DNA from 4 places in the Thermosinus thermophiluss DSM 23256 genome. Region 1 is predicted to be linked to each of the others. Evidence: riboswitches for the same ligand, from Rfam matches in the RefSeq annotation. Region 1 holds a riboswitch; each other region holds the start of a gene.
The links. Region 1 has a riboswitch for S-adenosylmethionine ahead of BLQ99_RS05790 (homocysteine synthase). Riboswitches for the same ligand answer to the same signal wherever they lie in the genome.
Positions count from the first base shown of each region.

Region 2: linked by a shared signal. The riboswitch ahead of metF (methylenetetrahydrofolate reductase [NAD(P)H]) and the one ahead of BLQ99_RS05790 (homocysteine synthase) in region 1 are both predicted to bind S-adenosylmethionine.
Region 3: linked by a shared signal. The riboswitch ahead of BLQ99_RS06195 (methionine ABC transporter ATP-binding protein) and the one ahead of BLQ99_RS05790 (homocysteine synthase) in region 1 are both predicted to bind S-adenosylmethionine.
Region 4: linked by a shared signal. The riboswitch ahead of metK (methionine adenosyltransferase) and the one ahead of BLQ99_RS05790 (homocysteine synthase) in region 1 are both predicted to bind S-adenosylmethionine.

Region 1 covers NZ_FNBU01000007.1:44,436-52,148, forward strand. Annotated here, with positions in the region: gene BLQ99_RS05775 (MFS transporter) at 1-1,379, opposite strand, end outside; gene BLQ99_RS05780 (Hsp20/alpha crystallin family protein) at 1,653-2,102, shown strand; gene metX (homoserine O-acetyltransferase MetX) at 2,372-3,532, opposite strand; gene BLQ99_RS05790 (homocysteine synthase) at 3,586-4,878, opposite strand; SAM riboswitch class I at 4,955-5,057, opposite strand; tRNA gene BLQ99_RS05795 (tRNA-Arg) at 5,491-5,565, opposite strand; gene BLQ99_RS05800 (zinc ribbon domain-containing protein) at 5,664-6,056, opposite strand; gene BLQ99_RS05805 (MFS transporter) at 6,405-7,713, opposite strand, start outside.
Region 2 covers NZ_FNBU01000006.1:95,054-102,766, forward strand. Annotated here, with positions in the region: gene BLQ99_RS05400 (GNAT family N-acetyltransferase) at 1-406, shown strand, start outside; gene BLQ99_RS05405 (class I SAM-dependent methyltransferase) at 440-1,099, shown strand; gene BLQ99_RS05410 (DUF3473 domain-containing protein) at 1,092-2,009, shown strand; gene BLQ99_RS05415 (aldo/keto reductase) at 2,113-3,120, shown strand; gene BLQ99_RS05420 (histidinol phosphate phosphatase) at 3,317-4,093, shown strand; gene metF (methylenetetrahydrofolate reductase [NAD(P)H]) at 4,169-5,026, opposite strand; SAM riboswitch class I at 5,189-5,295, opposite strand; gene BLQ99_RS05430 (cupin domain-containing protein) at 5,418-5,768, opposite strand; gene BLQ99_RS05435 (patatin-like phospholipase family protein) at 5,932-6,957, opposite strand; gene BLQ99_RS05440 (DUF2935 domain-containing protein) at 7,142-7,713, opposite strand, start outside.
Region 3 covers NZ_FNBU01000008.1:3,289-11,001, reverse strand. Annotated here, with positions in the region: gene hisG (ATP phosphoribosyltransferase) at 1-423, opposite strand, end outside; gene BLQ99_RS06215 (D-2-hydroxyacid dehydrogenase) at 574-1,527, shown strand; gene BLQ99_RS06210 (HDIG domain-containing metalloprotein) at 1,524-2,051, opposite strand; gene hisZ (ATP phosphoribosyltransferase regulatory subunit) at 2,054-3,241, opposite strand; gene BLQ99_RS06200 (YerC/YecD family TrpR-related protein) at 3,228-3,566, opposite strand; SAM riboswitch class I at 3,746-3,860, shown strand; gene BLQ99_RS06195 (methionine ABC transporter ATP-binding protein) at 3,943-5,001, shown strand; gene BLQ99_RS06190 (methionine ABC transporter permease) at 4,970-5,623, shown strand; gene BLQ99_RS06185 (MetQ/NlpA family ABC transporter substrate-binding protein) at 5,649-6,467, shown strand; gene BLQ99_RS06180 (MetQ/NlpA family ABC transporter substrate-binding protein) at 6,493-7,308, shown strand; gene BLQ99_RS06175 (DHA2 family efflux MFS transporter permease subunit) at 7,462-7,713, opposite strand, start outside.
Region 4 covers NZ_FNBU01000009.1:73,691-81,403, forward strand. Annotated here, with positions in the region: gene gmk (guanylate kinase) at 1-212, shown strand, start outside; gene rpoZ (DNA-directed RNA polymerase subunit omega) at 227-433, shown strand; gene coaBC (bifunctional phosphopantothenoylcysteine decarboxylase/phosphopantothenate--cysteine ligase CoaBC) at 443-1,645, shown strand; SAM riboswitch class I at 1,697-1,798, shown strand; gene metK (methionine adenosyltransferase) at 1,855-3,045, shown strand; gene BLQ99_RS07100 (heavy-metal-associated domain-containing protein) at 3,110-3,337, shown strand; gene priA (primosomal protein N') at 3,580-6,015, shown strand; gene def (peptide deformylase) at 6,146-6,610, shown strand; gene fmt (methionyl-tRNA formyltransferase) at 6,610-7,551, shown strand; gene BLQ99_RS07120 (DUF116 domain-containing protein) at 7,563-7,713, shown strand, end outside.

The DNA.
Region 1 (7,713 bases):
CGCCGGACAATGACCCGGTGGGCAATATTGGCGCAGTGCGTTTCTTTAATTAAAACCGCGAAGACCAGACCGGCAGCCAGTATGGCAACACAAAGCCAGAAGGCGCCCTGGTAAGCTTCGAGGGGATATACTTTTACGCCGTCCTCGATAATTCCCTGCCAGCGACGGTCAAGCATCCAGCCGAACAGCGGCTGAATCAGCGCCGCCCCGACAAAGGCGCCGACATTAGCCGTGCCGGTGGCCATCCCGGTCATGTCCGGCGGATTAACTTCTTTGGCGCAGGCTAAAGTCAGGCTGACGGCGGAAGCGCCGGCGCCGATAATAAACAGAATGGGAAAGAGAGCCCATCCGGGCGGGCGGCCACCGTTCCAGACGGCGATACCCAGGCAGCCGGTAAAAATAAGGACGGCGCCGAGCACATAGGGCAAGCGGCGGCAACGCCAGCGGTCAGACAGGTAGCCAAGCAGCGGTCCGGTCAGCATGTATCCCAAGGACAGGGCTGCTGCATAATTGGCGGCTGTGACCCGCGTCATGCCATAAACTTGCATAAAATAAGGAACGCCCCATACGCCGGCCAGCGCCATAAAAACGCCATACATGCAGGCCGAAGCCAGAAACGGCGGCCAAGTATACCAGTTTACCCACACCGTCCGCAGACTTTCAGTAACACTGGCGCACGGCGCGTTATTCCCCGGTGTAACAGTGCCCTCACGGCTTTCTATTTCGGCAAGCGACGGCCACCCCAGCTCCGTAGGCCGATCCCGCACCACTATCCAGCAGTAAACCGCCACTACGGCGGTAGCGGCGCCAATAATATAAAAGGAAGTTCGCCATCCTACCGCTTCCACCATTAGGGCCAGCGGCGTCGCTGCCAATAGCGACCCGGCCATGCCGATAAAGGCCGACAGCCCGGACATGGTGCCAAACTCGCAAGTCCGGAACCAATCAGCGTAAAACTTTACAATGTTAATATAAACAAACGAAACGCCTAACCCGATAATAAACCGGGCCACATATAAAAAAGGCAGGTCGGGTGCCCAGCCAAAAGCAAAAGCGCCACAAGCCATTACCGCCGCCGAAATGGTAATTGTCCGGCGTGGACCGAAACGGTCCGCCGCAATTCCGGCCGGTACCTGCAGTGCCGCATAAGTATAAAAATAGATGGACGAAAGCACGCCCAGCTCTGATGCGCGGGCAATATTAAAATCGCGCATCAGGCTGTCGGAAACAACGCCTGTCGCCACCCGGTGAAAATATACGATTAAAAAGGCCAATGCCAACGGCGCCCAAATAATCCAGCGGCGTCGCTTAACCTGCCGTACCTGAGCCGCCCATTCCGCATTATCCAAGGCAATCACCGTAAAAGCGTTTTGCGGCATGCGCTCTTAACATGCCTGTAATGCTCTAATTTATTGTACTTTTCTTTTGTCTTTTTGTCAAAACTAACCTCCATTTCTGACACTTTATTTTTCTACTTTCTTTACCCTTAGTGCCGGTTTACCCTTTTATCGGCAACTTTTTCGGCGTATTTACACGCCGGCGCAGCCAGACATCCTCCCATACCTATGCCGGAACAGATAATTAATATGTTTAAAATTGCCGGCCGGTGTACATCCTTAAAATAGTAAACTCTAAAGAAAGGGGATAAAGCTATGTTTGGGTTACCGCATCGCAATGGCAATTTGCCTGCCGCCCCACGCGACTATTTTAATCAAATTATGCGGAGCTTCTTTGACCATGACTTTTTGGCGCCTTTTGAAAACATTGCTGCCCTGACAGGCTCTTTTCGCGTCGACCTTCGGGAAACGGAAAACGAATACATCATCGAGGCGGACTTACCAGGGGTTAAGAAGGAAGATATTACCCTGCGTTATGAAAATAATTATTTGACCATCGCGGCCCAACGCAATGAAACCCAGGAAGTAAAAGAAGAAAACTATGTGCGGAAAGAACGACGGTTTGGCCAGCTCCAGCGGAGCTTCTATGTCGATAATGTAATTGAAGACCAAATAAGCGCTAAATTTACCGACGGTGTCCTTACCGTTACGCTGCCTAAGAAAGACAAGAACGAGAGAAGAAGGAGCAACATCCCAATTCAGTAAACAGCGGCCGTACTTACCGGTACGGCTGTTTTTTATCCCTGCCGGGCACCCCAAAGCAAAGCGGCAGATTGGCCAACCCCGATTACAGGGCCGACCAATCTGCCGTCTTCTATCTTACCCGTACCGCTTGCTGCAATTCTTACGCCATTTGCGCCAGAGTGCTACTGGCCGAAGCCACGTCTTGCATGGTCGCCGCTTGTTCTTAATACTGAAAAAAGAATAGAATTATTAATCGAGCAGTTTAAAGCAATTCTATAATTTTTAGGAATTTAAAACTCGGGAACCAGCCGGGCGCCAAAATAGGCCAGACTTGATGCCCGGAAAAAAGACTGTGCCCAGGGCAAGCGGACCGGCGGCGCTATCGTATTGATAAAGTCCGACAAAACTGGGCTTAACGCGTCAAAATCAATCAAAAACCCGTCATGTCCATGGGGACTGTCAATCTGGGCATACCGCGCAGCCTTGCCGAGGCGGCGTAGGACTTCAACCAGCTCCTGTTGCTGATAAGCCGGATACAAAATGTCGGAACTTACCCCTACGATTAAGACACGAGCTTCAATCCTGGCCAGGGCTGCCTCATAAGACGCATAACCGGCACCAAGGTCATGAAGGTCAAGGGCTCTTAGCAAATAAAGGTAGGAGTTGGCGTCAAACCGGCGTACCAGGCTAATCCCCTGGTAGTCAAGGTAGTTTTCCACTTCGAACTGACCGCCGCGCATTCTCCTGCCAAACTTAGCGGCCATTGACGGCTCGCTTTGGTAGGTAATCATTCCCAGGGCGCGGGCGATCGACAGGCCGATTTGCGGGCCGGCGCCACCATAATAATCACCCTGCCGCCAGGCCGGGTCGAGCATCACCGCTTCCCTCGCCACTTTATTGTAGGCTATGGACTGGGCGGAAGAATAACCGGGAGCCGCAATGGCTATTATACCATCCATAAATCCGGGATAAGTGACCCCCCATTCCAAAGCCTGCATCCCGCCCATGGATCCTCCGATTACCAAGGCCAGCCGGTAAATGTCAAGTTGCTCTAACAGCCGTTTCTGGACATGGACCATGTCCCGTATGGTAATGGCGGGAAACCGCATGCCGTACGGCCGCCCGGTCGCCGGGTCCGGCGAGGACGGCCCCGTCGTTCCCCGGCATCCACCCAGAACATTGGAACAAATAACGAAGAAACGGTTGGTGTCTATCGGCCGTCCCGGTCCTACCAATGCGTCCCACCAACCTTTTTCGTCCTTGTCGTCGTGGGCCGCCACATGGCTGTCGCCAGTCAGGGCGTGGGCCACCAAAATTACGTTGTCCCGGTTGGGCGATAGTGTCCCGTAAGTTTCATAAGCCACGGTAACATCGGTTAGTGTTCCACCCATGGTCAGTACGAGAGGATTGTCCGGGTCAGCCACTTTCGCATACTTAAGAAATGGACGCAAAACACCATCCACCTCCTACCGCCAACTATAAGGATAGAGCAAACTCTCCCCATCTAAAGCGCTTGGACCGCCGCCAGGGCCTGCTCAAGGTCGTAAATTATGTCGCTTACATCTTCAATTCCTATGGAAAGACGGATCATGTCATCCGGCACTCCCGCACTGGCGCGCTGCTCTGATGTAAGCTGCGAATGAGTGGTGCTGGCGGGATGAATAACCAGTGATTTGGCATCGCCAACGTTAGCGAGCAAGGAAAGCAACTTAAGGCTGTCAATAAACTTTTTGCCGGCCGCAAGACCGCCTTTTATGCCGAACGTCAGGATGGCTCCCGCACCCTTTGCCAGGTACTTTTGCGCCAAGTCATGCTGCGGGTGGCTAGGAAGACCGGGATAGTTGACCCACGCTACCTGATCATGTGCGGCAAGGTATTCTGCCACAGTCTGGGCATTCTCACTGTGACGGGCCATCCGTAAGTGCAGCGTTTCCAGTCCCTGAAGCAGCAGAAAACTGTTAAAAGGGCTGATGCAGGCGCCAAGGTCGCGTAAAACTTGCACCCGCAGGCGAATAATAAAGGCCATGGGGCCAAACTCCTGAGAATAGCGCAAGTTATGATAACTGGGATCAGGCTCATTCAATAACGGAAAGTTGCCTGCGGCCCAGTTAAACTTACCGCCGTCGACGACGATACCGCCCATCGTCGTACCATGACCGCCGATAAATTTCGTTGCCGAATGGACTACGATATCGGCACCGAAATCGAAAGGCCGGCATAAATAAGGAGTGGCAAAAGTATTATCGATAATCAGCGGTATGGTATTCTCATGGGCTATAGCGGCGACTTTTTCAATATCCAGTACCCCAAGCCCGGGATTGCCGATAATTTCCCCATAGACAGCTTTAGTCCTTGGTGTGATGGCTTTCCGGAAATTTTCCGGGTCGCTAGGGTCTACCAATTTAACAGTTATACCCAGCCTGGGCAGAGTATACAGAAAAAGGTTATACGTTCCGCCGTAAAGAGCGGAGGAACTAACAATTTCGTCGCCGGCTTTAGCAATGTTCAAAATAGTGGCAGCGATCGCCGCATGACCGGAGGCGAAAGCCAGCGCGCCCACCCCGCCTTCCAACGCGGCCATACGCTTTTCCAATACGTCGGTTGTAGGGTTCATTATCCGCGTATAAATATTGCCCGTTTCTTTCAAGGCAAACAAAGCGGCGGCGTGATCACTGTCGCGGAAATTGTAAGAAGTCGACTGATAGATAGGCACAGCCCGGGCCCCGGTGGCGGGATCGGGAGTCTGGCCGCCATGAACGGCCAAAGTGGCAATTTTCAGGTTGTCTGGCAAATGCATTTCCTTCTTCTCCTTTCACCGGCATACAAAAACCCCCTTTCCAGAGGAAAGGGGGTTTTGTACACGCGCACCTTTCCTCTCATCTTCCAGGATTTCTCCTGCTGGAATTAGCACCACTGCTTATAAAAGCCGGTTGCCGGGCGTCATCGGGCCAGTCCCTCGACCACTCTGGATAAGAGGTGTATGCCTTATATTTTTGTAATTGAGCAGATTATAGGATATATTGAAACAAATGTCAATAGCCGGATTATTAAAATGTGATTATCTTGTGATATGTCACCTTGTAGATTATCTTGATAAAATGTCACTATGAACAACGAGGTGCGTTATCTAATGTCGGAAAAAAGCTTCCTGGCGCTGATGCGGATTGGCCGCTGCTTTTAGCTACTGCCGGAGTCCAGTCATTAATTCAAACCGAAAGAAAACGTTCTCCTGCCACTTCCTATGTAATTTGCAAGCAACCTTTTTGTATTTATTTGCAATGTACACACATATACATGCAATACAATTAGTTAACCAATGGATTATCGAAAGTAATGAAAAGAAGCTGAATGCCTAGAAAAACAAAATACTGGGTTGGAATGCCTTCCAACCCAGTATTTATGCGCTTTCTGGTGCGCCCGGCAGGAATCGAACCTGCGCACCCGGCTCCGGAGGCCGGCGCTCTATCCCCTGAGCTACGGGCGCATGGTGTTGTGTTCAGCGACAGAAATGATTATATCATAAATAACCGGTATTGTCTAATGTTTTTTTGTAACTTTTTTGTGTAAACTTTTGGGAGTAGATTACTTAGGCGCAGCCGGAGTCTGACAATAGGGGCAAGTGCGCCATTCACGGCTGAGTTCACGGCCGCATGCCTCACACTTGGGCTTTAGTGTATAACTGCAGTAAGGACAAACCTTATAATCTTCCTTGACCTTGGCGCCGCACATCGGACAATGGATCTGGTCGTTTACCGGTGTAGCCTCCACATCAATGACCGGCTCTTGGCGCTTGGTAGTTTTCATGACTTGCCTTCGGCCAATGAGCAGGTATAACGGGAGGAAGACAATAAGCATAGCCAGCGTTCCCAGGGACCACAACAAGGCCGTGCCTAATTCATGACCGCGGCTTCTGGCGTCGTTATACACCCAATAAGCAGCAATAAAACCAATGATAAACGAAATAGTCGTAATCACCCAAACGGCTCCTTTCGGAGTATATACATTAATATTATAACATTTCCAGTCAAGCAAAATCAATAAACAAGGCCCAATAGAAAAGCCACGTCCAGCGACGCGGCCAGCAGCTAGCGTTGTTTTAGTGCAGGCTCATAACGGCCAGGGTTAGCACCAAGGCGGTGCCGATACTGTAAATCAGCAAACTCCCCACATCTTTGAGCGTAACATTCATGTTTTGCACCACCCTCTCACGTCGTTTGTGGTTTCATTTTATCAGAATTTAAAGATAATTTCAAGTAAAAAAATTTGGGACTTATCCCTAATTTTATTACTTGTTCTTAATAACAGATGCAAATTCTGACGTTTTTAACCACTAATTTCATCAAGCGATTTTCGGCGCGTTTCTTCGCCCAACACTAAAACAATAGTGGCAATAAACAGCATGGTAGCCGTGAACATCGTGAACACTCCGGCGAAAGCGGCGCCTCCTCCCAGCATATAACCGACAATGGTGGGTGCCAGGATACCGCCAAACCGGCCCACGGCCGCCGCCCAGCCCGAGCCAAACGCGCGAATGCGGGTTGGATAAAGCTCCGGCGTATAAGTATATACTACTCCCCATGCGCCCAAATTGAAGAAAGACATCAGGCTCCCCCACACAATGAGCGCCCAGGGAGTATTGGCATAACCAAAACCAAAAGCGGCGGCGGCGCTGGCCGCCAAATACAACGCCAGTGTCGCCTTGCGGCCGATACGATCCACCAAATAAGCGGCGCTGAAATAGCCTGGCAGCTGGGCCAGGGTCATTATCAGCACATACTCAAAACTTTTGATAATGGTAAATCCCTGGGCCGTCATCAGCGATGGCAGCCAGGTAAAAATGCCATAATATGAGTAAACAATACCGAACCACAGCAGCCAAAGCATGGCAGTACGCCGTAAGAAGGGCGGCGCCCACAGTTCGGCAAACATTACTTGCCGAACCGTCTGCGCTTTCGGCGCCGTCGGGGCAAAGGCCGTTGTCACGCCGGCCGCCGCTTCAAGGCCACTGACGATGGCATGAGCTTCGTCCAGCCGTCCCTTGTCCAGGAGATACCGCACCGATTCCGGCACGGCCAAACGGATAACAAAAACATACAAGGCGGGCAAGGCACCGATGAAAAATGCAGCCTGCCAACCGTAAAAGGGAATAAACAGATAAGCAATCAGCGCCGCCGCCAGCCACCCCAGTCCCCAGAAACTTTCCAGCAAAACGATGAACTTACCCCGCGCCGCCGGCGGCGAGTATTCGGTCATCAGCGTCGCCGCCACCGGCAATTCGCCGCCCAGACCAAAACCAACCAAAAAACGAAAAACCAGCAGCGATGTAAAATCCCAGGCCAGACCGCACAGCCCGGTGGCAATGCTATAAATTAGCAGTGTCACGGCAAAAACTTTTTTGCGGCCGTACCGGTCGGCGGCAAAGCCGGATAGCACTGCCCCTACGGCCATCCCAACCAGCCCGGCGCTCCCGATATAACCCATCTGGGCCGGCGACAACCCCCAGGCCTTAGCGAGCGCCGGCAAAACAAAAGCGATAAGACCGGTATCCATGGCGTCGAACATCCAGCCGAGGCCGGTCGCTACCAGCAGCTTATAATGAAACTTGCTAACAGGCACTTGTTCGAGACGGCTG
Region 2 (7,713 bases), on a different contig from region 1:
CACCGTGCTTGACCGCGAAACCGGAAAGGTGATTGGCGGCATGCTGCTGCTATTAAGCACGGGTAATGCAACCGTCTATTATCCATATGGGGCGACGCTTGTAGAGTATAACCGAAAGTACATAAATAATTTTATGTACTGGGAAGCGGTGAGGTTTGGCATCCGCAAGGGAATGAAGCATCTTGATCTTGGCCGGTCGCAGACCGGATCGGGCACGTATAAATACAAGGCGCAATGGGGAGCCGAAGCAAAGCAGCTCAAGTACCTGGTGTATGATGGCGGCCGCGAAGTTTCTGGCCCGCCCGACAAAAGTAGCGTCAGTATGTTCGTTAACCTATGGAAGGTCGCGCCCAAATTTCTTACCGACAGGCTGGGCGGACAGTTGATCAAGTATATTCTGCCCTAATCTATAATAATTTACTGAATGGCGGAGGAGACAATGAGCAATAATTGGCAGCGTTATTTTGACCAAAAGGCGCAAACTTATGGGGCATCGGTCAAAGCATCCGATTATTTTGACGATGCCAGTTTTTTTATGCAAAGGGACAACATCTTACGTTGGCTGGGGGAATTAAGAGGTAAGGAAATCCTTGACGCCGGCTGCGGCGTGGGCGCTTTCAGCGAACCGCTTACCGGGCAAAACACGGTTTACGGGGTGGACTTCTCGGAAAAAAGCCTTGAGTTTGCTGCTGCCCGGGGACTGAAAGTAATACCGGGCGACCTGATGACCTTACCTTTTACCGATAATAAGTTTGACGTGGTCTTGTGTATTGGTGTAATACAATTAATTGAACAATACAAGCCGGTTATCGCCGAACTGGCAAGAGTCACAAGGCCGGGAGGAATACTGCTGGTGCAAACTTTGCATAAGCGTTCGCTGCAGCGCAAGGTTCTCGGGTTATTTGAGCCGAAGAAGTTTGACCGGATGTATGACATGGACGAACTAAAGCAGTCATTCACTGACTGTGGCTTGGAAGCTATGGAATTTCTCAAGATGTATCATCCTTTTAAGTTTGTAAGCCAAAGCGGCGACGTCGGGGCATGGTCCGATATCTTCTGTACTTCATTCGCGATCAAAGGGAGAAAGAAAATTGGCTAAACCGGCAAGCGAAGTCAGCGTTTATAATTTGCTTACTTTTGATATCGAAGAATGGTTTCATGCCAATTATGAGCACATAAATCCTGCTGACTACAGAGGCAAAGGCTCTAATTTCAGGGCCCAGGTGGACATGCTGCTCCAGTTATGCAGCGATGCGGGCTGCAATGCCACTTTTTTTGTCCTGGGTTCTATCGGTGAAGATTATCCCGATGTTGTGAGGAAGATAGTGCAGGCAGGGCATGAGGTTGCCGCACACGGCTATGGCCATCACCTGGCTTACAAGCAGACATTTCAAGCGTTTAAAGCGGATGTGCAAAAAGCGGTGGCTATTCTGGAGGATATCACCGGCACTAAGGTTTTAGGATATCGGGCGCCATCATGGTCGATCGTGGAAAGTAACCTTCATTATCTTGAAGCGCTGGAAGAGTTGGGCCTAATGTATGACGCCAGTATTTTTCCGGTCAAAACCTTTCTTTACGGTATTCCGTCGGCTCCCACCGACATTCATAAGCCAAGGGTAAACGGTAGGGAGCTCGGTATTTGGGAGGTACCCACGTCGGTAGTGAGTCTCTTTGGGCGGAATATCGGCTACTCCGGCGGATTTTACTTTCGGTTTTTCCCGGCATTCTTGATCAAAAAAGCCATTCGCGCGGCCAACCGTAAGGGCAGGAGCGTCGTTGTCTACCTGCACCCGCGCGAGCTCGATTGCACGGAACGAAGGCTAATCCTTCCGTGTAAAGAAGCTTTTATACACTATTACAATATCCGGGGAACAAAAGCCAAGCTGGAAGATATAATGATGAGTTTCAGCTTTACGTCGATTGCCACGCAACTTGAGCGCCTGGCGACCACTGCCCAAACCGCCGATCGACAAGAAAGTTTAGTGGCAACCAAGCCCAGCCAATTTTAGAAAATAGTGAAGGTATTTGCAAATAGGCAAAGAAAAATAAAATTAAGAGAATTAGTCCAAAACAGCTGCCGTTTATAAGCGCAAGCGAATGGAGGGATCTCATATGCTGAAACGGCGTTTGGGCCGAACCGGGCTGGAAGTTACAGAAATTAGTTTCGGGGCGTTGCCTATCCAGCGTTGTACGATGGAAGAGGCCGGGCCAATATTGCATGCTGCCCTGGATGCGGGGATTAATTTCATTGATACGGCGCGCGCTTATACCGATAGCGAGGCCAAAATCGGGCAGCATATTGCCGGACGTCGGCGCGAGTTTTATCTGGCAACCAAGAGTATGGCCCGCGATAAGGAAGCCATGGCCAGGGACATTGACCTTAGTTTGAAAACAATGCGGACCGATTACATTGACCTGTACCAGCTACATAATATAAAGACCCGGGCTGATTTTGAGGCGGTTATGGCGCCTGGCGGCGCCCTTGAAGCGCTCAGGGAGGCCAGGCAAGCGGGAAAAATCGGTCATATTGGCATAACCGGGCATAACGTGGAGCTTTTGGCGGAAGCGATAAAAACCGGTGAGTTCAGTACGGTGCAGTTTCCGTTTAACTTTATCGAGACCAGGGCGCTTGATGTGCTTTTCCCGTTGGCCAGGTCGCTGGATGTTGGCTGTATCGTGATGAAGCCGCTGGGCGGCGGACAGGTTAAAAATGTTGAACTTGCCCTCAGGTTTATTCTCGAACAGGATATTGCCGTCGCCATTCCCGGTATGGACCGCGTTGAGCAGGTCGCACAGAATGTGCAAGTGGCGAAGAGTTTCAGGCCGCTTACGGATGAGGAACGGGCGGTACTCGCAGCCGAAGCGCAAGTTATCGGGCCCAATTTCTGCCGGCGCTGCGGTTACTGTTTGCCATGCACGGCAGGGATAGATATTCCTACGGTGTTTATTTTCCATTTGCAATATGTATCTTATGGGCTAAAAGAGGCCATCCCCATGCGTTATGCGGCACTGAAAGCGAAAGCCTCGGACTGCACCGGGTGCGGCGTATGCGAAAAGCGCTGCCCGTATAACCTGGCGATCCGCGAGCGCATGCGGCAGGTGGCTAAAGATTTGGGTTAAGGACAGCAGCAAAAAGCCCTGGTTTCCGGACTTCAGCCGGAAACCGGGGCTTTGCTTGTTGCCGGTACAAAGCCGGAATTTTATAACAATTCTTTGCCCATGGTTTGTTTTAGAAGTTAAGCATAGCCTGTGTTATAATAGGAACTATGAAAAATTTCACGAAACCGGATACATCAGGCCGAACGGAGCGATGACAATGTTGTTTGATACCCATATGCATACCAAGTTTTCTACCGATTCGCGGATGACTATAAATCAGGCTATGACCAAAGCCGGTGAGTTGGGCTTGGGAATTACGATTACCGAGCACATGGACCTTGATTATCCTGAGCCGCAGGCCTTTATTTTTAATCCCGCGGCATATTTCGCCGAGTATGAAAAATACCGCAGCGAGCAGGTTCTGCTTGGTATCGAGATTGGTATGCGGCCTGGCCTGGAGGCCGACAACCGGCGGATTGTCAGGGACTATCCATTTGACTATGTCATTGGTTCGATCCATGTCATTGACAATATAGACATTTATTGCGCCGAGTTTTATAACTTGCGGACGAAAGCTGAAGTTTACCGCCGGTATTTTGATGCGATGGCCGAGTGCCTGGAGTCTTATGAATTTATTGACAGTCTGGGGCATATCGACTATATTGCCCGGTATGCCCGGTTTGCTGATCCTGAAGTCTATTATCACGAGTTTCCGGAGCTCATTGACCGGGTGTTGGCTGCCGCAGCCCGGCGGCAATTGGCTTTGGAGATCAACACCCGACGGTTAAACCGGGAGGAGACGGTAAAGGCGCTTGTTCCGGTCTACCAACGGTTTTACGAGCTGGGCGGGAGACTGGTAACCATTGGTTCGGACGCGCATACTCCCGGCGATATCGGCAAGGGTATGGACGTGGCCCTGGCCATTGCCGATTATTGTCACCTTCGGCCGGTCTGGTTTAAAGACCGGAAAATACAATATGTGAAAAAAAACTAAAAGACAGCCTGGTAACGGCTGTCTTTTTACGTTAGCCTGGCAGATTCGAGTGGTTGCTTTGCCGGTGTGAGGCGCCTAGCGCAGGCCCGTATTCCGGACCAGGGTGCGTGCCAGATGGGGGCGGTTCATGGTATACAGGTGTACACCGTCAATGCCGTGAGCAAGGAGGTCTTCGATCTGGCGGCTGGCGTACTCAAGGCCCGCCTGTTCCATTGCTTCTTTTTGGTGACCATATTTGTCCATCAGCTTAACCAGCGCCGGCGGCAGCGTAGCGCCGCAGAGCGAGCAGATGCGTTCCACCTGGGGGCGGCTGAAGACGGGCATGATGCCGGCCATGACAGGAACGTCAATGCCCAGCGCCCGGGCGTCTTCCAGGAAGCGATAGAGCATGGCGTTGTCGAAAAAGATCTGGGTGATCAGGAAATCGACACCACTGTCCACTTTTTCTTTAAGAAACCGTAGATCGTCCTCCCGGCTGGGGCTTTCCAGGTGCCCTTCAGGGTAGGCGGCTGCGGCGATGCTGCAGGGACGGCGCTGCTGGCGGATAAAGCGGATGAGGTCTTTGGCACGGTAAGGGGTGGGGGGAATAGGGGCGTCTTTTGGAGGGTCGCCCCGTAAGGCAAGGATGTTTTCAATGCCCTGAGCGGCAAATTCGTGCAAGATTGCCTGAATGGTCGCTGCGGTGGCGCCGACGCAGGTAAGGTGCCCCAGGGCGGGAATGCCGTGGTCATGCTGGATGTGTCGGGCTACTTCCAACGTGCGGCCCCGTGTGGAACCGCCTGCGCCGTAGGTAACGCTGATAAAATCGGGCTTTAGCGCTTGCAGTTCTTCAATGCATTGGAAAATGGACTCCAGGGGGGAAGCTGGTTTGGGCGGGAAGGTTTCAAAGGACACGACAGGGCGTTTTTGAGCGAACAGCTGGTGTATCAACATGGGCGGCATCCTTTCTTGGCGTTATTTTTTGGCGCAGGTTTTGTCCAGGGGGGCCAGCCGGGTGCTTCCGACGGCGCCGAGGTGGTCGCCGATAATAAGGTAAAATAAAAGCGTCTCTTTCCGAGAGGAAAGAGACGCCATATTATGGCAGCCATACCTTTCCTCTCATCTTCCAGAATCCGAAGATTCTGCTGGATTTGGCACCAGACGCATTGTTGCCGGTTGCCGCGGTTTCACAGGGCCAGTCCCTCCACCGCTCTTGATAAGAGTACACGGTATACAACTTTTGGAAGTTGAGATTAATATACGCCAAAAATGTATTTTCTGTCAAGGGGTTTATCACTAAACAAACAGGCTTTACGCCAATAATAGCGTAAAGCCTGTTACCATCTTATTTGGAGTAGAGAATTAAAGCGATGTATTCAAGATCTTCCGTACCGGTATTTTCAATGGAGTGGGACTCGCCGTCGGCCGTAAAGACGACGTCGCCGGCTTGGACCTTAACCAGCGTGCCATTATCGTTGACCAGGCCTTCGCCTTTAAGGATGTAGTAAGTCTCAGCGTCGCCATTGTGTTGGTGGTAACCGATAGAGCAGCCCGGCTTGAGAATGCTGTGGGAGAATAACCTGCCTTTGCCTTGCAATTGTTCCATGTCCAACAGTTTAGTCCCAATTACTTCGCCCTTGCCGCCGAACCGGTTGGCGGCAACCTCGGTGACTAATTCGCCGGCCCGTTTAATCATGCTCTCAACTCCCCCTAGATATGTATTATTTGAATTTTCTCTACGTAACCTCTTAATTCCTTTAATGAGTACCGGATTTACTATTTTTTACTAGGATGCAAGATATTGGTTTAACAGACGTGATTTGCTAAAGCGCTGCCAGTGCGCTTGCGCCTAACATGTCTCACGGGCGATTGTATGCTGGGTTTTCAGTGTTATCATACCAAGCGAAATATTTCTCCGTATATCGGCGGCCCGATTCTACCAATGCTTCTTTTTTAGCAGAATCAATTCCAAAATCCATAGTCTTTACTCCTAGTGTATCAATATAGATAGTCCGGTGCCAATCATCGCTATGTAAATGTTGGTTCTGCTGGCTTTCCAAAATAGTTTCGATTAGGCTCCATGTATAGGCAAAAAAGTCGTTTATATCATGGCGAGGTGGTTCAGCATGATCCCGGAATATGGCGATTTCGCTCCCGGAAACCAAACGAAAGCCAAGGGTTTCCTGGTTATAAACATATGGACTAATTTTCTTACCTTCCTCCTGTAGTTGTTGATTATGTTTTTGATAATAGTCAGGTGTTGTTGAAAAACGTTCGACATATTTTCTCCGATCGAAAAGCTTAATTGGGAAATTATCAAGCACTCCGCCATCAACATAACAATCTCCACGGGGGCTGCGCTGAGCTGTGAAGACAAATGGTATTGACATTGATATGCGGACTGCATCAGCAACACACATTCGCGGCGTATGCTCGTGGGAAAAGACTTCCGCAAATTTCGTTGATAAGTTTGTGCCTATAAAATACAAGTCTTTAAAATTATTCGTTTCTTTTAACTTTTGAATATCATGAAAGGTTGCCTCACTGTTTCCGGTTTTAGCACTAATTAAATTTCCCACCCATTCGCGGAAAAAATTACCTCGGTACCACCCAAATTGGGAGATTAATCTACGCGTGTCTCGAATAATTCCCCACGTATCATCTAAAAATTGGCGAAAGTGCAATTCACTTATAATGTTTTTAATTTCTTTTGCGGTGTAATTTAAGCCGACCAATAAAGCAGCTATTGCACCAGCCGAAGTACCACCGACTCGCTTAATGTTCGGCAAGATCTCTTTTTCTTTTAGCACTTCGAGAGCACCGCTGTACGCTATTCCCTTAACACCGCCGCCTTCAAACACTAAATTGCGAAAATGGTAGGACACGATAACGCTCCTCCCCCTAAATCGGTTTTTATAAAAAAATATTACCAGTTTACCCCAGTGATACCATTGCCTCACTTTTTTTAGCTGATCCGGGGTCAGCTCGGGGATTTTTACAGTTGGCATCGGCCTGGCGGCGCACGCATAAATAAGAATAGCAGCCGTGATTGGCTGCCATGTTGGTTACTTACCGAAAGTCATGATCGCAGAGGATTATATCCGGGTTACTGCCTTGCATCATTTCGCCATGTATCAATTCAAGAACTTCCAGGAAGTGCTCCGCCTCGCGCCGGACATGATCGGCTAATAGCGGCGGGATTAGCGAGAGTACGGCGCACTGTTTGATAAGCTCTTCTGCGGCTGCTTTAAAATCGCGCAGGCGTATTGTAGCATCTGTTACTTCTTTTTCAAAACGTATGAAGTCGGGGGTTGGGCGGAAGTGCCACAGCATGCTGTCGAAGTCACGGGCATGCAATTGCAGCTGGTCGAACTTATTGCTGAGGACATTGGTTTTGTCGATGAATTCGCGCTCAGAAGGGTCGAGCAAACCACGGATGAATTTTAAATGATCAGCCATAATCCTGAGCCAGAATACGTTTTCGCTAACGATAGCATCTACAGGATACCGCATTTCCCCATTGCGGATTTTTTCCAGTATTTTGTAGAAGTACAGCGCTTCACGGGATATGTGGTCAATTAATAAGGGATAGTTAGAACCACCGCGGAGTTTACATTCGATAAGCAGGTGAAGGAGGTGCC
Region 3 (7,713 bases), on a different contig from region 1:
CATTTGGATCCCCATGCTGTGAAAAAACCGTTCCGCGATGCGCGGATACTTGGTGGCCACCCGCATATGCGCGTAATCGCTGATTTTGTCCTGCATTAGCTCCTGGGGAACGGCGGCAACCATGCGGCAGTAGCCGAATTTAAGGTCAAGGAGTTCATAAACGTCCTTATTTTCTTCTATCAGGACATCTTTGCCAATAATCCCGATGTCGGCAGCACCATATTCCACATAGGTGGGTAAATCGCTCGTCTTAGTGATAATGAAACGAACTTTGGCGTCATCATTGCTGATAACAAGCTTGCGCGAATCCTGGCTTAAACCTTCAGCGGCGCAGCCGACTCCGGCCAGCATCCGCACCGCCTTGTCAAAGAGCTTGCCTTTGGGCAGCGCTACTGTTAGGTAATTCATGTCCACTGCTGTCATGAATCCCCCTCATTTCTTTAATTAATTAAAGTATTAATATGATAATATATTACCATGTATGGAGAAATTTCGTCAATCCTCTTACCAGGAATTTATATGAATACGTAGAAGTATTTGGCAGAATACTAACTAGCATAAGGGAGGGGCATTATGATACCCGCACTCAATATCCTTGTCCTCAACCACCTGGCCGAGCGGCATGTTAAAACTATCACCGGCGTAATGCCGGGCATTACCGTCCATACGAGTGAATTGGCCCAAGCGGCCAGCTTTATTGCTGATACGGATATCCTGGTGTCCTGGGGCTGGATGGATATTCGGGAATTGTTTTTAGCCGCTCCCAAATTGAAATGGGTGCATGCCCTGAGCGCCGGCGTGGAAAACCTTGTCTTTCCGGAAATACAAGCTAGTTCCGTCATTCTAACCAACTCCAGGGGGATTCATGGCATTCCTGTTTCCGAGCACGTTCTGGCCCTCATGTTGGCCTTTACCCGCGGCCTCAACCGTTTAATCCGTCAACAGACAGAAAAACGGTGGAAGCGCGTTCCCACCGACGAATTGCATGAAAAAACAATCGGTATTGTCGGTCTCGGCAGCATCGGCCGGGAAATTGCCAAAAAGGCCAAGGGATTGGGAATGAATGTTCTCGCCACCAAACGCGAGATGACAACGGAAATTTTTGTCGATAAGCTCTATACCCCGGACCGGCTTGTCGACATGCTGGCCCAGTCCGATTTTGTCGTTGTCGCCTTGCCGCAGACGGAAGAAACGCGGGAGTATTTCCGGCTGGAGCATTTTGAAGCCATGAAACGCACGGCCTATTTCATAAATATCGCCCGCGGAACGGTGGTGCGCGAAGCCGATCTCGTTACCGCTCTCGAGCAGGGTCTCATTCAAGGCGCCGGCCTTGATGTTTTCGAGCACGAACCATTGCCGGAAAACAGCCCCCTGTGGGATATGCCTAATGTTATCATTACTCCCCACCTGGCCGCTTTGTCCCCCTACTACCTCGACCGGGCGGTAAAACTGTTCGCCGACAACCTGGCCCGTTTCTGCCAAGGCGGCGAAATGTTCAACGTCGTCGATAAGCAGAAGGGCTATTAATGCTTGTCATCCGCTTCCCGCAATATATTTAGCTCCGGCGTATCGCCTGGCGCCGGAGCGCTATGGTGTTTGCGGACAGCATCAACCACCGCCCGCTGGGTGCCGACGGTTTCGAGCAAACGGGCGCTGCGTTCGGCATGATTAAAATATATATACAGGGCGTGGCGGAGATTGGCAATAATTCCGCCACGCCCTTCTTTTGCCCATTGTCGCGCCCACCGGGGCGCCAGTTTATGGGCCAGGACGGCCAAGACCTTGTCGGTCACGCTCATATCGCCCCGCCTCCGTCCCACGTCATGGAGCAGCGCGCTTTTAACCGCGGTTTCCCAATTTGCCGCCGGACGCTGTGCCGCGAGTTTGGCCGCCGTATATGCCACGTTAAGCGCATGCCGCTGGTCTGGCACGCTCATCTGCCAAAACAGTTGTTGCTCGGCTTTGGTTAAGTGCTGATTAACAAACCTCCTGTCCTGTTCACTGATGCGGGCTGTCACCGCGGCGAAAAATTGCCGTACCCGTTTGTGCATTTTCAACCACCAATATAAATGAGTTTAGCATAGCCCATGGCTTGACGGCAGGCTTCGGCCGCCGCCTTATCCTGCGGCTGAAGTCCAAGACCGACGATACGCCCTGCCGCGCGGAGCTCGCCAGTCAGCGCAATCGCCTCATTCAGCCGCCCCGGCGCCCAGCCAATATAGACGTCCTTAACGTCGCCGTCCAGGGTCAGACCCTGCCGCTCAAGGGCCAGCATAAGGCGCTCGATGCCGAGAGCAAAACCGGTAGCCGGATATTCCTTCCCAAAAGCGCCTGCCATGCCATCGTAACGCCCGCCGCCGCAAAGGGGGAAGCCTAGGCCCGGCGTATAGCCTTCAAAAACAGCCCCCGTATAATAGTCAAAATTCCGGATTATTCCCAAATCAAAAGAGACATGCCCGCTTACGCCGTAATACTCAAGGAGCCGGTAAATCTCCGCCAGGTTATCGAGGGCGCGGCGGCTCATATCGTTGCTCACCATGCCATAGGCCGCATCAAGCATATTTTCCCGCCCGTGGAGCAGCGGAATACGCTTAAAAAGCGCCTGCCCGGCCGGCGATAAGGAGCTCGTCGCCAGAGCCTCGTCCAGGCCGACTAGATCGCGCTGCACCAGGCAATTTTTAATCCGCTGGCGCTCGGCCGGCGGTAATTCGCATTCATTCATTAGACCGTTAATAAATTCCACCTGACCGAGGCTGATCTGAAAGACGGTCAGCCCTGCCTCCCGCATGGCCGTGGCCGCCAGCGCTACGACCTCGGCATCGGCGGCAGGCCCCGCCGTGCCCAGCAGTTCTATACCGGCCTGGTAGAATTCGCATTGTCGACCGGCTTGGGCCTGCTCGTACCGGAAAACGTTAGTCAAATAAAACAGCCGCAGCGGTACCGGCTGTTCGCGGAGCCGGGTAGCCGCTACCCGGGCAATAGGCGTAGTCATATCCGGCCGGAGCGCTAATAGCCGGTTATTTTTATCGAGAAATTTGAACATATGCTGAACTATTTCTTGGTCGGCACCGACCGATAAAATGTCCAGATACTCAAATGTAGGCGTAATTACCTCGTCATAACCCCACCGGGTAAATAGGCCGGCAAGGGCGCTTTCCACCAAGCGCTTTTTTTTCGCATCGCGGGGTAAAAAATCCCGTGTCCCGTACGGAATTTGCGGTACAAACTCATTTTGGTTCATGGCCTGCATCCTCCTGCCGCAAACGCTCTTCCTGCTCTTCCAACCGGGCGAGAATGATTTTGTAGCCGTCAGCGCCATAGTGCAAGCAGCGCTTGACCCGGCTGATCGTGGCCGTGCTGGCCCCGGTGCGCTCGACAATGTCGTCGTAGATATGACCGGCCTTCAGCATCCGCGCCACCTCCAGGCGTTGTGCCATGGCTTTTATCTCGCTGATGGTACAGATATCTTCAAAAAACTGATAACATTCCTCCTCATTGGCGAGCAGTAAAATGGCCCGGAACAATTGGTCGGTTAAAGGCTCTTTTAGCTTAGGGTTAACGGGCATAATCCACACTCCTCCCGTGCACGCATTACCATTCTGAGCATACTATTCGCCCTCTCTCATTTCTTTCCTGCCTTTACGTCTTTTATTCTTTAATTTATGAAAATGCAATTTTAATTTTTTCTTGACAGACATTGCTATACATGATAGCATGTAACTCAACAACGGCATATCGAAACACTCTTTCATCAAGAGCTGGCTGAGGGACTGGCCCGATGACGCCGCGGCAACCATCGCACCTTCGGATGCGAAACGGTGCCAATTCCTGCAGAACGGATAGGTTCTGACAGATGAGGGGGGGAGTTTCTGTTTACAGAACAAAAACCTCTTCGTCTGCGAAGAGGTTTTCTTTATGCCCAGGAAAGGAGAGAGAAGAAAAATGATTAAACTGACCGGCATTGAAAAGGTCTATCCCGGCACTAACGGAGCGGTCCATGCTCTTAAAGGCATAAACCTGGAAGTGCGCCGCGGTGAAATTTTCGGTGTCATTGGTAAAAGCGGCGCCGGCAAGAGTACGTTAATCCGGTGCATCAATATGCTGGAGCGGCCAACCCGCGGCTCGGTAGTGGTCGACGGTGAAGAACTAACGACGATGTCCGAAAAAAACTTGCGCGAGCGACGCAAAAAAATCGGCATGATTTTTCAGCACTTTAACCTGCTGTCTTCCCGCACCGTCTATGAAAATGTAGCCTTCCCGCTTGAGTTGGCCGGCAAAAGCAAAACGGAAATTGCACAGGCTGTTTTGCCGCTCCTTGAACTGGTGGGGCTTGCCGATAAACGGGACCAGTATCCGTCCCAGCTCAGCGGCGGTCAAAAACAGCGGGTCGGTATTGCCCGCGCCTTAGCCAGCCGGCCAAAAGTGCTCTTATGCGACGAAGCCACTTCCGCCCTTGACCCGCAGACTACACAATCCATTTTGAAACTGCTCTTTGACATCAATCAAAAACTGCAGCTGACCATTGTGCTAATCACTCACGAAATGCAGGTTATTAAAGAAATCTGCGACCGCGTGGCCGTCATCGAAAACGGCGTCATTATTGAAGAAGGCCCGGTACTCGACGTCTTCACCCGTCCCCAGACGGCAACAACGCGCGAATTCATCCGCACCATTGTCAACCATGACCTGCCCGAATTCTTTGCCAATACCGTCTTTTCGCCCACACCGCTGCCGGACTCCAATCTTATTCTGCGCCTGTCCTTCATTGGCCGTACGGCCGAAGAACCCATAATTGCCGGCATGATCCGCCGGTTTAATGTTGACACCAGCATCCTTTACGGCAATATCGACCACATCAAGCACACTCCTTTCGGTACCTTGATTGTCGAACTGTCCGGCGACCAGGCCGGCATCCAGAACGCCCTCAACTACTTGCGGGCGCGAGATTTAGGAATAGAGGTGATTGGTTATGTCGCAAGAAATGCTCGTGCTGTTGGCTGAGTCGTTATGGGAAACTACTTATATGGTGGGTGTGTCGGCCTTTATCGCCGCCCTGTTTGGCGTCCCCCTCGGCGTCATCCTGGTAACGACTGACAAGGGCCATGTTTTGGAAAACCTCGCTGTCAACCGCGTTTTGGGCGCAATCGTCAATGCTACCCGCTCGACTCCGTTCATTATTCTCATGGTCGCCATCATTCCCCTGACCCGTCTCATTGTCGGGACATCCATCGGCACCGATGCGGCCATTGTGCCGCTGAGCATTGCCGCTATCCCCTTTGTCGGCCGCATCGTCGAATCGGCACTCAAAGAAGTCGACTACGGCGTCATCGAGGCCGCCCAAGCTATGGGCGCTTCCCCGCTGCAAATTATCGCCAAAGTACTCATCCCCGAAGCGCTGCCCTCGATTGTGCTTGGCCTGACGATCACTGTAATCAGCCTGATTGGTTATTCGGCCATGGCCGGCGCTATCGGCGGCGGCGGGCTGGGGGACCTGGCCATCCGCTACGGCTATCAGCGCTTCCGGGCCGACATCATGCTCGCAACCGTCATTATCCTTATTGCTCAGGTACAGCTTGTCCAGTCGTGCGGCGACTGGCTTGCCCGCCGTTTGAACAAAAAATAAACGATTAACAAGGAGGAATTCATTCATGAAACGTATCGCCCTATTGCTCGCCTTAATTTTGGCCCTTACCGCCGTCGTCGCCGGCTGCGGCGGCAAAACCCAGGCTCCGGCTACCGCCAGTGATAAAAAGGTACTGAAAGTAGGCGCCACGGCCGTTCCCCACGCCGAAATTCTGCGGGTAATTAAACCGGCTCTGGAAAAAGAGGGCATTGACCTTCAGATCGTGGAAATGAGCGATTACGTCCGTCCTAACCTGGCCGTAGCGGAAAAAGAACTGGACGCCAACTTCTTCCAACATATTCCCTACCTCAATAAGTTTGCCGCCGAGCGCAACCTTCAGCTCACTTACACCGCTGCCGTCCACATCGAACCCATGGGCATTTACTCCAAAAAAATCAAAAACTTAAATGACGTTCCTACCGACGCCGTGGTTGCCATCCCTAATGACCCGACCAACGGCGGGCGCGCGCTCGCCCTGCTGGCTAAGGCCGGCGTGATCGGGCTCAAAGACGGCGTTGGCGTCAACGCCACCGTCAAAGATATTGTCGCCAACCCGAAGAACGTGAAAATCCGTGAGCTCGAAGCGCCGCAGCTGCCCCGGGCCCTTGATGATGTCACTTTGGCCGTAATCAATACCAACTATGCACTGGAAGCCAAACTCGTGCCTACGAAAGACGCCCTCTTTATTGAACAGAAAGATTCTCCTTATGTAAATATTCTGGTCGTGCGCAAAGGCGATGAAAACCGCCCGGAAATTCAAAAGCTGACCAAAGCGTTGACCTCGGATCAAGTCCGCAAATTCATCACCGAAAAATATCAAGGTGCGGTAGTACCGGCATTCTAATTCTTAGTTAAGGAGGTAACCAATAATGCACAAATGGACGAAGCCAATCGCATTAGCCCTCGCGCTGCTGTTTACGCTCGGCCTCGTGGCCGGCTGCGGCAAACAAGCCGCCACGCCGTCCGACCGGCCTATAAAAGTGGGCGTTACCGCCGGCCCCCACGCCGAAATAATGGATGTTGTCAAAAAAGTGGCGGAAAAAGACGGTCTGAAAATCCAGGTCGTGGAGTTCAACGACTACGTGCAGCCTAATGTGGCTTTAAGCCAGGGTGACATTGACGCCAACAGTTTCCAGCACCAGCCCTATCTTGATAACATGGTTGCCGACCGCAAATATGACATCGTTTCGATCGCCAAAACGGTTATTTTCCCGATGGGTATTTACTCGAAAAAAGTCAAATCAATCGCCGACGTTAAACAAGGCGCCGTTGTCGCCATCCCCAACGACCCGACCAACGGCGGCCGCGCCCTCCTGCTCCTGGAAAAAGTCGGCCTGATCAAGCTGAAGCCTAACGCCGGCCTCAAAGCCGCCGTTACCGATATTGCGGAAAACCCGAAAAATATTAAGATTAAAGAACTGGACGCCGCCCAGATTCCCCGTTCCCTTGACGACGTGGATATTGCCGCCATTAACACCAACTATGCCATGACCGCCGGCCTTGTTCCGACCAGGGACGCCATCGCCATCGAAGACGCCAATTCTCCTTACGCCAACGTCATCGCCGTCCGCACCAAAGACAAAGACAATCCGGCTTTCCAAAAGCTAGTTAAGGCTTACCAATCTGAAGAAGTCAAAAAGTTTATCCAAGAACACTTCAAAGGTTCTGTCGTAGCCGCATGGTAGCACAAAAAGCAAAGCCCCAGATGGCACCACGCCGTCTGGGGCTGCTACTTTTTTATATTTAAAATTTAACGGTTACACCCATGCCGAACCCTTAACACCTTCTCATGTTTTTGTTTTTTGGGTCTTTTTGGTTTTTTTGTCATATTATTACTTCTACTCCATAATTACCGCTGCCCCTTTGGCCCCGCCTTGGGCCCGTTTGAGCAGCAGGGCCGGGACAATGCCGGTAAAACTAATGGCCGCCAAGACCAAAAAAGCGTCATCGAAAGCGAAAATATACGACTGTCGCTGGGCGATCTGGGCCGCAAGGGCCAGCGCCTTGATTTTGGCAATGCTCGCTACGCTGCCGTGCTGCACAAATAGCCGTTCACCGTAAGTAATCACTTTAGCGGCGGCGTCTGCTGC
Region 4 (7,713 bases), on a different contig from region 1:
ACAGTGCTGAAGCGATTAAACAACGGTTAAGCTGTGTAACGAGTGAATTAAGCTGCGCTTATAACTACCATTATTTGGTTGTGAACGACGAAGTGGAGCGTGCAGTACACAAAATAGCCGCAATTATTACGGCGGAAAAATGCCGGGTGGAGCGCAACAATGGCTTGATTGACAGCATTTGTCAAACTTCACGGAACGTACTAAAACTTTAAAGGAGGGAGTCTGGTTGATTCGTCCATCCTTAGACGTTTTAATTGATAAAGTTGACAGTAAATATACATTAGTCGTTCTTGCAGCAAAGCGGGCCCGGGAAATTATGAATGGTGAGCCTCCGCTTGTGGAAAGCAAATCGAATAAACCCGTTACCATAGCCTTGGAAGAGGTTGCCCAAGGCAAAATTACTTATGAACGTACCAAGACAGGTATTAAGTAGGAGGCCACCGTGATGAAGGGCAAAAATATTGTCCTGGGCGTTAGCGGCGGCATTGCCGCTTATAAAAGTGTGGAAATAGTCAGCCGTTTGCGGAAAGCCGGGAGTTCTGTTCATGTTATTATGACCAAGTCGGCTACTGAATTTGTTACACCCCTTACTTTTCGGGAGATAAGCGGTAATCCGGTAGTTGTTGATATGTGGGAAGAACCGAAAAACTGGAATGTTCAGCATATTGCATTGGCCACTTTGGCCGATTTATTTTTAATAGCCCCTGCAACTGCCAACATTATTGGCAAAATTGCCAACGGTATTGCCGATGATATGCTTTCAACGACTGTGATGGCTACCAAAGCGCCGATAGTACTGGCGCCAGCCATGAATAGCAATATGTATCTAAATCCTATTGTCCAGCAAAATTTGCAAAAACTGGCTGGATTGGGCTATCACATTATTGAACCCGCAACAGGCATGCTGGCCTGCGGGGTGGAAGGTCCCGGACGTTTGCCCGAGCCGGAGATAATTGTTGCCAAAGTGGATGAACTGCTCCGGCCGCACGGTGTACTGGCCGGAAAGCGAATTTTGGTTACTGCCGGCGGTACGCGGGAACCGCTCGATCCAGTGCGTTATTTAGGCAACCGGTCGAGTGGCAAAATGGGCTATGCAATCGCCGAAGCAGCGGCGCTCCGCGGCGCGGAGGTTATTCTCGTCTCCGGCTCCACCGGATTAAACCCGCCACGGGGTGTTTTAGTAAAAATGGTGGAAACAGCGGAAGAGATGCGGCAGGCCGTGTTGGCCGAATATGCTGCCTGTGATGTAGTGATTAAGGCGGCGGCTGTGGCCGATTATCGGCCTAAAGAAATAGCTGAGCATAAAATCAAAAAAACCGGGGAGACGCTTACTCTTGTTTTGGAAAAAAACCCGGATATTTTACGGGAGTTGGGAGCGTTGAAGCGCCACCAGATCCTGGTGGGGTTCGCCGCTGAAACGCAGGACTTGCTTGGTAATGCCCAGGAAAAGTTGGCCAAGAAAAATCTTGATATGATAGTAGCTAATGATGTTACGCTCCCGGGTGCGGGTTTTAACGCCGACACTAATATTGTTAAGCTTATTTACCGTGATGGTAGTGTTGAAGAACTAGAACAAATGCCAAAAAAGCGTGTTGCGGAAATTGTTCTTGACAGAATTTGCGATTTATTGACAAAAAGAGGTTGATTTTTTTCTTGTTTTACTTTAAAATTGCTTTGGTGAAAATTACATATACTATACTCATCAAGAGTTGGTGGAGGGACTGGCCCGATGAAACCGCGGCAACCATTTGGCAAGTCCAAAACGGTGCCAATTCCGGCGCATGGCGCGAGATGGGGAGTATACGACCAAAGCCTCCCTTATGGGAGTTTTTTTATTGATTAGGAGGTGCACAAATGGAAAAAAAACGGGTATTATTTACTTCGGAATCGGTTACCGAAGGGCATCCGGACAAAATTGCCGATCAAATTTCTGACAGTATTCTCGACGCAATCCTTGCCCAAGACCCCATGGCCCGTGTCGCTTGTGAAACTTTAGTAACAACCGGCCTTGTCCACGTGGTAGGAGAAATTACAACGTCTTGCTATGTCGATATTCCGAAGATTGTGCGGGAGACCATCAAAGAGATTGGGTATACCCGTGCAAAATTCGGTTTTGACGGTGATACCTGTGGTGTGATGACATCAATTGACGAGCAGTCGCCGGATATCGCGATGGGCGTAAATAAAGCGCTGGAAGCTAAACGCGGCGAGATGGATGAATTCGAGGCAATCGGTGCCGGTGACCAAGGCATGATGTTCGGCTATGCAACTAATGAGACCCCCGAATTCATGCCATTGCCTATTGCCTTAGCTCACCGTTTGGCCCGCCGGCTGGCCGAAGTTCGTAAAAACGGTGAACTTGCTTACCTGCGTCCTGATGGAAAAACCCAGGTGACAGTAGAGTATATGGATGGCAAGCCGGTTCGTGTGGATACCATTGTCGTTTCGGCTCAACACAGCCCTGACGTGGATCTTGCCACCATTGAAAAAGATATCATCGCCAAAGTTATTACTCCCGTTGTCCCCGGAGATATGCTAGATGCTCAAACCAAATATTATATTAATCCTACCGGCCGTTTTGTCGTTGGTGGGCCGCAGGGAGATGCCGGCCTGACTGGGCGCAAAATTATTGTCGATACCTATGGCGGCATGGCCCGTCACGGCGGCGGCGCTTTTTCCGGCAAAGACCCCACTAAAGTCGACCGGTCAGCAGCTTATGCCGCTCGCTATGTGGCCAAAAATGTTGTAGCCGCCGGCTTGGCCGATAAGTGTGAAATTCAGTTAGCCTACGCAATCGGTATTGCCCGCCCGGTATCGATTATGGTTGAGACTTTTGGTACCGCTAAAATTCCCGAAAGCCGCATTGTCGAACTTATTCAAAAGCATTTTGACCTCCGTCCGGCCGGTATCATCAAAAGCCTGAACTTACGTCGTCCTATCTACCGCCAGACAGCAGCTTACGGACATTTTGGCCGAACGGATATTGACCTTCCGTGGGAGCGAACCGATAAAGCGGAAATTTTACGGCGGGAAGCAAATCTTTAATTTTAACCGCTGGTACTGGCAATACTAACATCATAGAGATAAGCCAAAGGGGGTTAGTATTGCAGTGCCTGTTTCAAAAACAATCAAGAAGTCGGTATATTCGATTGGCGGTCTTAAGGGTGATCATTGCCGTGACCGCATTGAGCACACCTTAAGCCATCTTGACGGGATTACCGATGTCGATGTTAATCTAAATACCAGACAAGTTACGGTTGAGTATGACGCTAATATAATCGCCAGCGGCTATATTGAAGAAACTTTGCAGACGCTCGGATATTCCATCCGCAGGTAGGCTATTTATTATGCGGTACCGTTTTACGCCGCTGGGAAAGCGTCGCTTGAAACGTTTTTTTAAACGTCAGCCTATGGATACGTGTTTTGAGTTAGATGAGTTCCTGGCCGGTTATGAACAAAATGATGACCGGTAGCAGGTATTTCCGGCCTAAGCTAGAATTATCTAGATTATACCGAACAGCGAAGTAAGATGTACTGTTTGCTGCAAACAGTACTCTTCTTTTTTATGAGGTGAAGAAAATGGGGCGCATTGCGGAAGTGGCCATCAATATTCCGGTACGGACTATCGCTGCCACCTTTTCTTATCTGGTTCCGCCGGAATTGGCGTTTGTCGGCAGGGGATGGCGTGTGCGGGTGCCTTTTGGCCAACGCGAGGCCGAAGGCTTTGTTGTTGCCGTCAAAGAGCAGGCCGAGGCAGAAGGGTTAAAGCCCTTATTGAGCGTGTTGGACAATGAGCCATGGTTTGATGAAAATATGCTGCAAACGGCCGAGTGGATGAGCAATTACTATTTGTGTCCGCTCGCCGAAGCTTTGCGCCTGTTTGTGCCCGGAAGAGGAGAATTAAAAAGTCATACCGCATATCGTTTGAACGAAAAAGAGAGCGAACCAGAATTTTTCTTTCCTCGCCAAATTTCAGACGAAATGCGCGAGGTGCTTAATCATTTACGTGTAAAGGGCCTGACTACCCAAAAACAACTTGTTACAGAATTTGGCCCGAGCGTGTTAAATGTTCTCCGTAAATTGGAGCGGTTGAATTTGGTCGAACGGGCAGCAACGAGTACATCGAAGTTCCGACCGCGGTTTGAGCAGCGGCTGATGCTTGCAGTAAGCCGTCAAGAAGCCGCGAAAGCTCTTGACCGCCTAACAGGCAAACCAGCGCAACAGCGGCTGCTGGCAGTCCTACTGGAAGAGTCAGAACTAACACCAACTTGCCTAAAACAGCACCGGATCAGTGCGGATACAGTTAAACGTCTTATTGCAGCCGGCTTAGTCCGCAGTGAACGGCGGCGGGTGATGCGAAATAGTTATGCACAATTGTATCGCGGGACGCCGCCGCAGGGAGCTCGATTTGCATTGACGAACGAGCAGCGCCAGGCCGTTGCCCAAATCATAGCAGCTATTGCTTCAAGAGAGTATAAGTCTTTTCTTATTCATGGCGTAACCGGGAGCGGCAAAACGCAAGTATATATTGAGGCAGCAGCGGCGGCAAGACAGCAGGGTCGGCAGGTTATTATGATGGTGCCGGAAATTGCCCTGACAGGCCAGACCGTTTCCCGGTTTAAAGAGCGGTTTGGGGAAGACGTAGTCGTGGTTCACAGCCGCCTGTCAGCAGGCGAGCGTCACGATGCCTGGCAACGAATCCGGTCCGGCGAAGCGGGTATAGTGATTGGCGCTCGCTCTGCCGTGTTTGCCCCTTGTGCAAAAATTGGCCTTATTATATTGGACGAAGAACACGAGTTTACATATAAACAGGAAGAAAGTCCCCGTTATCATACACGTGAGGTGGCCCTTACCCGGGCGAGACAGGCAGGAGCGCCGGTAGTGCTTGGCAGTGCGACTCCGTCATTAGAAAGTTACTATCAAGCCCTTTCGGGCAAGCACATTTTGCTAACCTTGTCTGAGCGTGTAGATGGCCAGGTCTTGCCAGCGGTGACGGTGGTAGACATGCGTGAGGAGCTGGCGGCCGGGCGCCGGGGGGTAATTTCTCAGCCACTACGCGAACTGCTAACGCAGACCCGTCGTGAAGGAGGACAAGCTATTATTTTACTGAACCGCAGGGGCTATGCCACGTTTGTGTTATGCCGGGAATGCGGTTATGTCTTGCGATGTGAGCACTGTGACGTTTCGCTTGTTTATCACGCCACGGATAAAACAATTAGGTGTCATTATTGCCAAAAGACGCGGCAGGCGCCCAATCTTTGCCCGGCTTGCGGCAGCCGCTATATTCGCTATTTTGGAACGGGCACGCAGAAGGTAGAAGAAGAACTGGCCGAGCTTTTTCCCGAAGCCCGGGTGGTAAGGATGGATCAGGATACCACGACCGGCAAGATGGCGCATGAACGCATACTCTCTGCATTTTCGCGGGGAGAATACGATATACTGCTAGGGACACAAATGGTCGCAAAAGGAATTGATATCCCAAACGTAACGGCTGTTGGCATTATTGCCGCTGATACATCATTGAATCTTCCAGATTTTCGCGCCGCGGAAAAGACGTTTTCCCTAATAACGCAGGCGGCCGGCAGGGCAGGGCGGGGCAGCCGGCCGGGGCATGTCGTCGTCCAGACGTATAATCCCGAACACTATGCAATTAAAGCCGGCGCCGCCCACGATTACCAAGCTTTTTATAATATTGAAGCCGCGTATCGCCGTCAACTGTATTATCCTCCTTTTGGAGGATTAATAAAATTAACTGTACACGGGACTGAGGAAACGCTTGTTTGTCGCCAGGCGCAAAATTTGGCCGATGAATTGAAACGGTCGCTTGGTAGTATTGGGAAAACGCAAGTGGTAGGCCCGTTTCCTGCTCCAATTGCCAAGATTGAAGATATTTTCCGCATGAATATTTTAGTCAAAAGTAATACGATGGCGGAAGTTAAGGAAACGCTTGCTAGTATGGGAATTGCTTCACGACGCGACGTTATTCTCGATATTGATCCACTTAACCTATTGTAGGTGGGTGGATTATTATGATGCTGTTTTTCGGGCAATTTAGTATTACGATCGTGTCACGAACGGTGGATAGCGTTTTTCCATTTTTTATGTTAGAATTGGACATAAGTAAATACCGATTAAGGAGGTACGCATGTCAGTCCTAGAGATAAAAAAAGCCGGCGATAAAGTTCTAAAAGAAAAAGCCGCGCCGGTGGGTAAAATTGACCGCAAAGTCAAACAATTACTGGATGATATGGCCCAGACCATGTATGCTGCAGAAGGAGTGGGATTGGCAGCGCCGCAGGTAGGTGCCTCGTTACGAATTATTGTTATCGATGTCGGTGACGGGCTTATCGAATTAATTAATCCTGTGATTGTTGCAGCAGAAGGCAGCGAAACAAATACCGAGGGCTGTCTCAGCGTTCCGGGGGTATACGGTGAAGTGGAAAGATATGCCCAGGTAGTTGTCGAGGGATTGGAGCGTTCAGGGAAAAAAGTGCGCATTACTGGCACCGGTTTGCTGGCGCGGGCACTGCAGCATGAGATTGACCACCTTGATGGCGTGCTGTTTATTGAAAAAGCAAAAACATTATACAAGGGGCAAGGACAGGAGTAATGGGGAAGCTGCGCGTTGTATTTATGGGTACTCCTGATTTTGCCGTGCCGACACTCGAAAAGCTGCTGGCTGCTAAGCACGACATAGTTGCCGTTGTCACTCAGCCGGACCGTCCCAAAGGACGGGGACAGCGGCTGGCAGCTTCGCCGGTCAAAGAGTTTGCCACCCGCCAGGGACTAACCGTTTTACAACCGGAAAAAATTAAAGATCCGGCCTTTATTGACAGGATGATCCAAATCCGGCCAGACGTTATCGTTGTCGTGGCTTTCGGCCAGTTTCTCCCGAAAGGGTTGCTCGATCTGCCTCCGCTTGGTTGCATTAATGTTCACGCTTCTTTACTGCCCCAATACCGGGGTGCAGCCCCTATTCACTGGGCAATCATAAACGGTGAAACGAAAACAGGCGTTACTATCATGCAGATGGATATTGGAATGGATACGGGGGACATGATATTAAAAGCTGAAACTCCTATCGGGCCGGACGAAACGACAGGAGAGCTGCACGATCGGTTAAAATGGATGGGAGCTGAATTGTTAGTCCGGTCGCTAGAACTGCTGGTGGCTGGCAATGCTCCCCGGATACCGCAGGATAACGGCGCGGCCAGTTATGCTCCGCTGCTAACCAGGGATATTGAACAGGTGGACTGGTACCGGTCGGCCATAAATGTCCATAATCTGGTTCGCGGTCTTAACCCCTGGCCCGGGGCATATACGATGCACGGCGGTAAAACGCTTAAAGTTTGGCGTACACGGATTATCGACGGTCATGCCCGGTCTGTTTCGCCAGGTACGGTGGTTGACGTGTGCCATGACGGGATCGTAGTTGCGACCGGTCAAGGTCTTATTCAGCTCACGGAAGTTCAACCGGAAAGTAAGAAACGGATGCAGGCCTGCGAGTACGCACGGGGATATAGCCTTTGTGCGGGCGACATTTTAGGATAGAGGTGTATGTAATGATTCAGGCAGTGCCCCGTCCTAAAAAACGGTTATTTTTAACTCTTGCCATTACCAGTTTGGGGTTAGCGACCCTTTCTACATATGGTTTATGGAAAGTCAGCTTTCCCGGTCTGGCAAATATTAGCGCCTATCTGCCGCTTATATTAG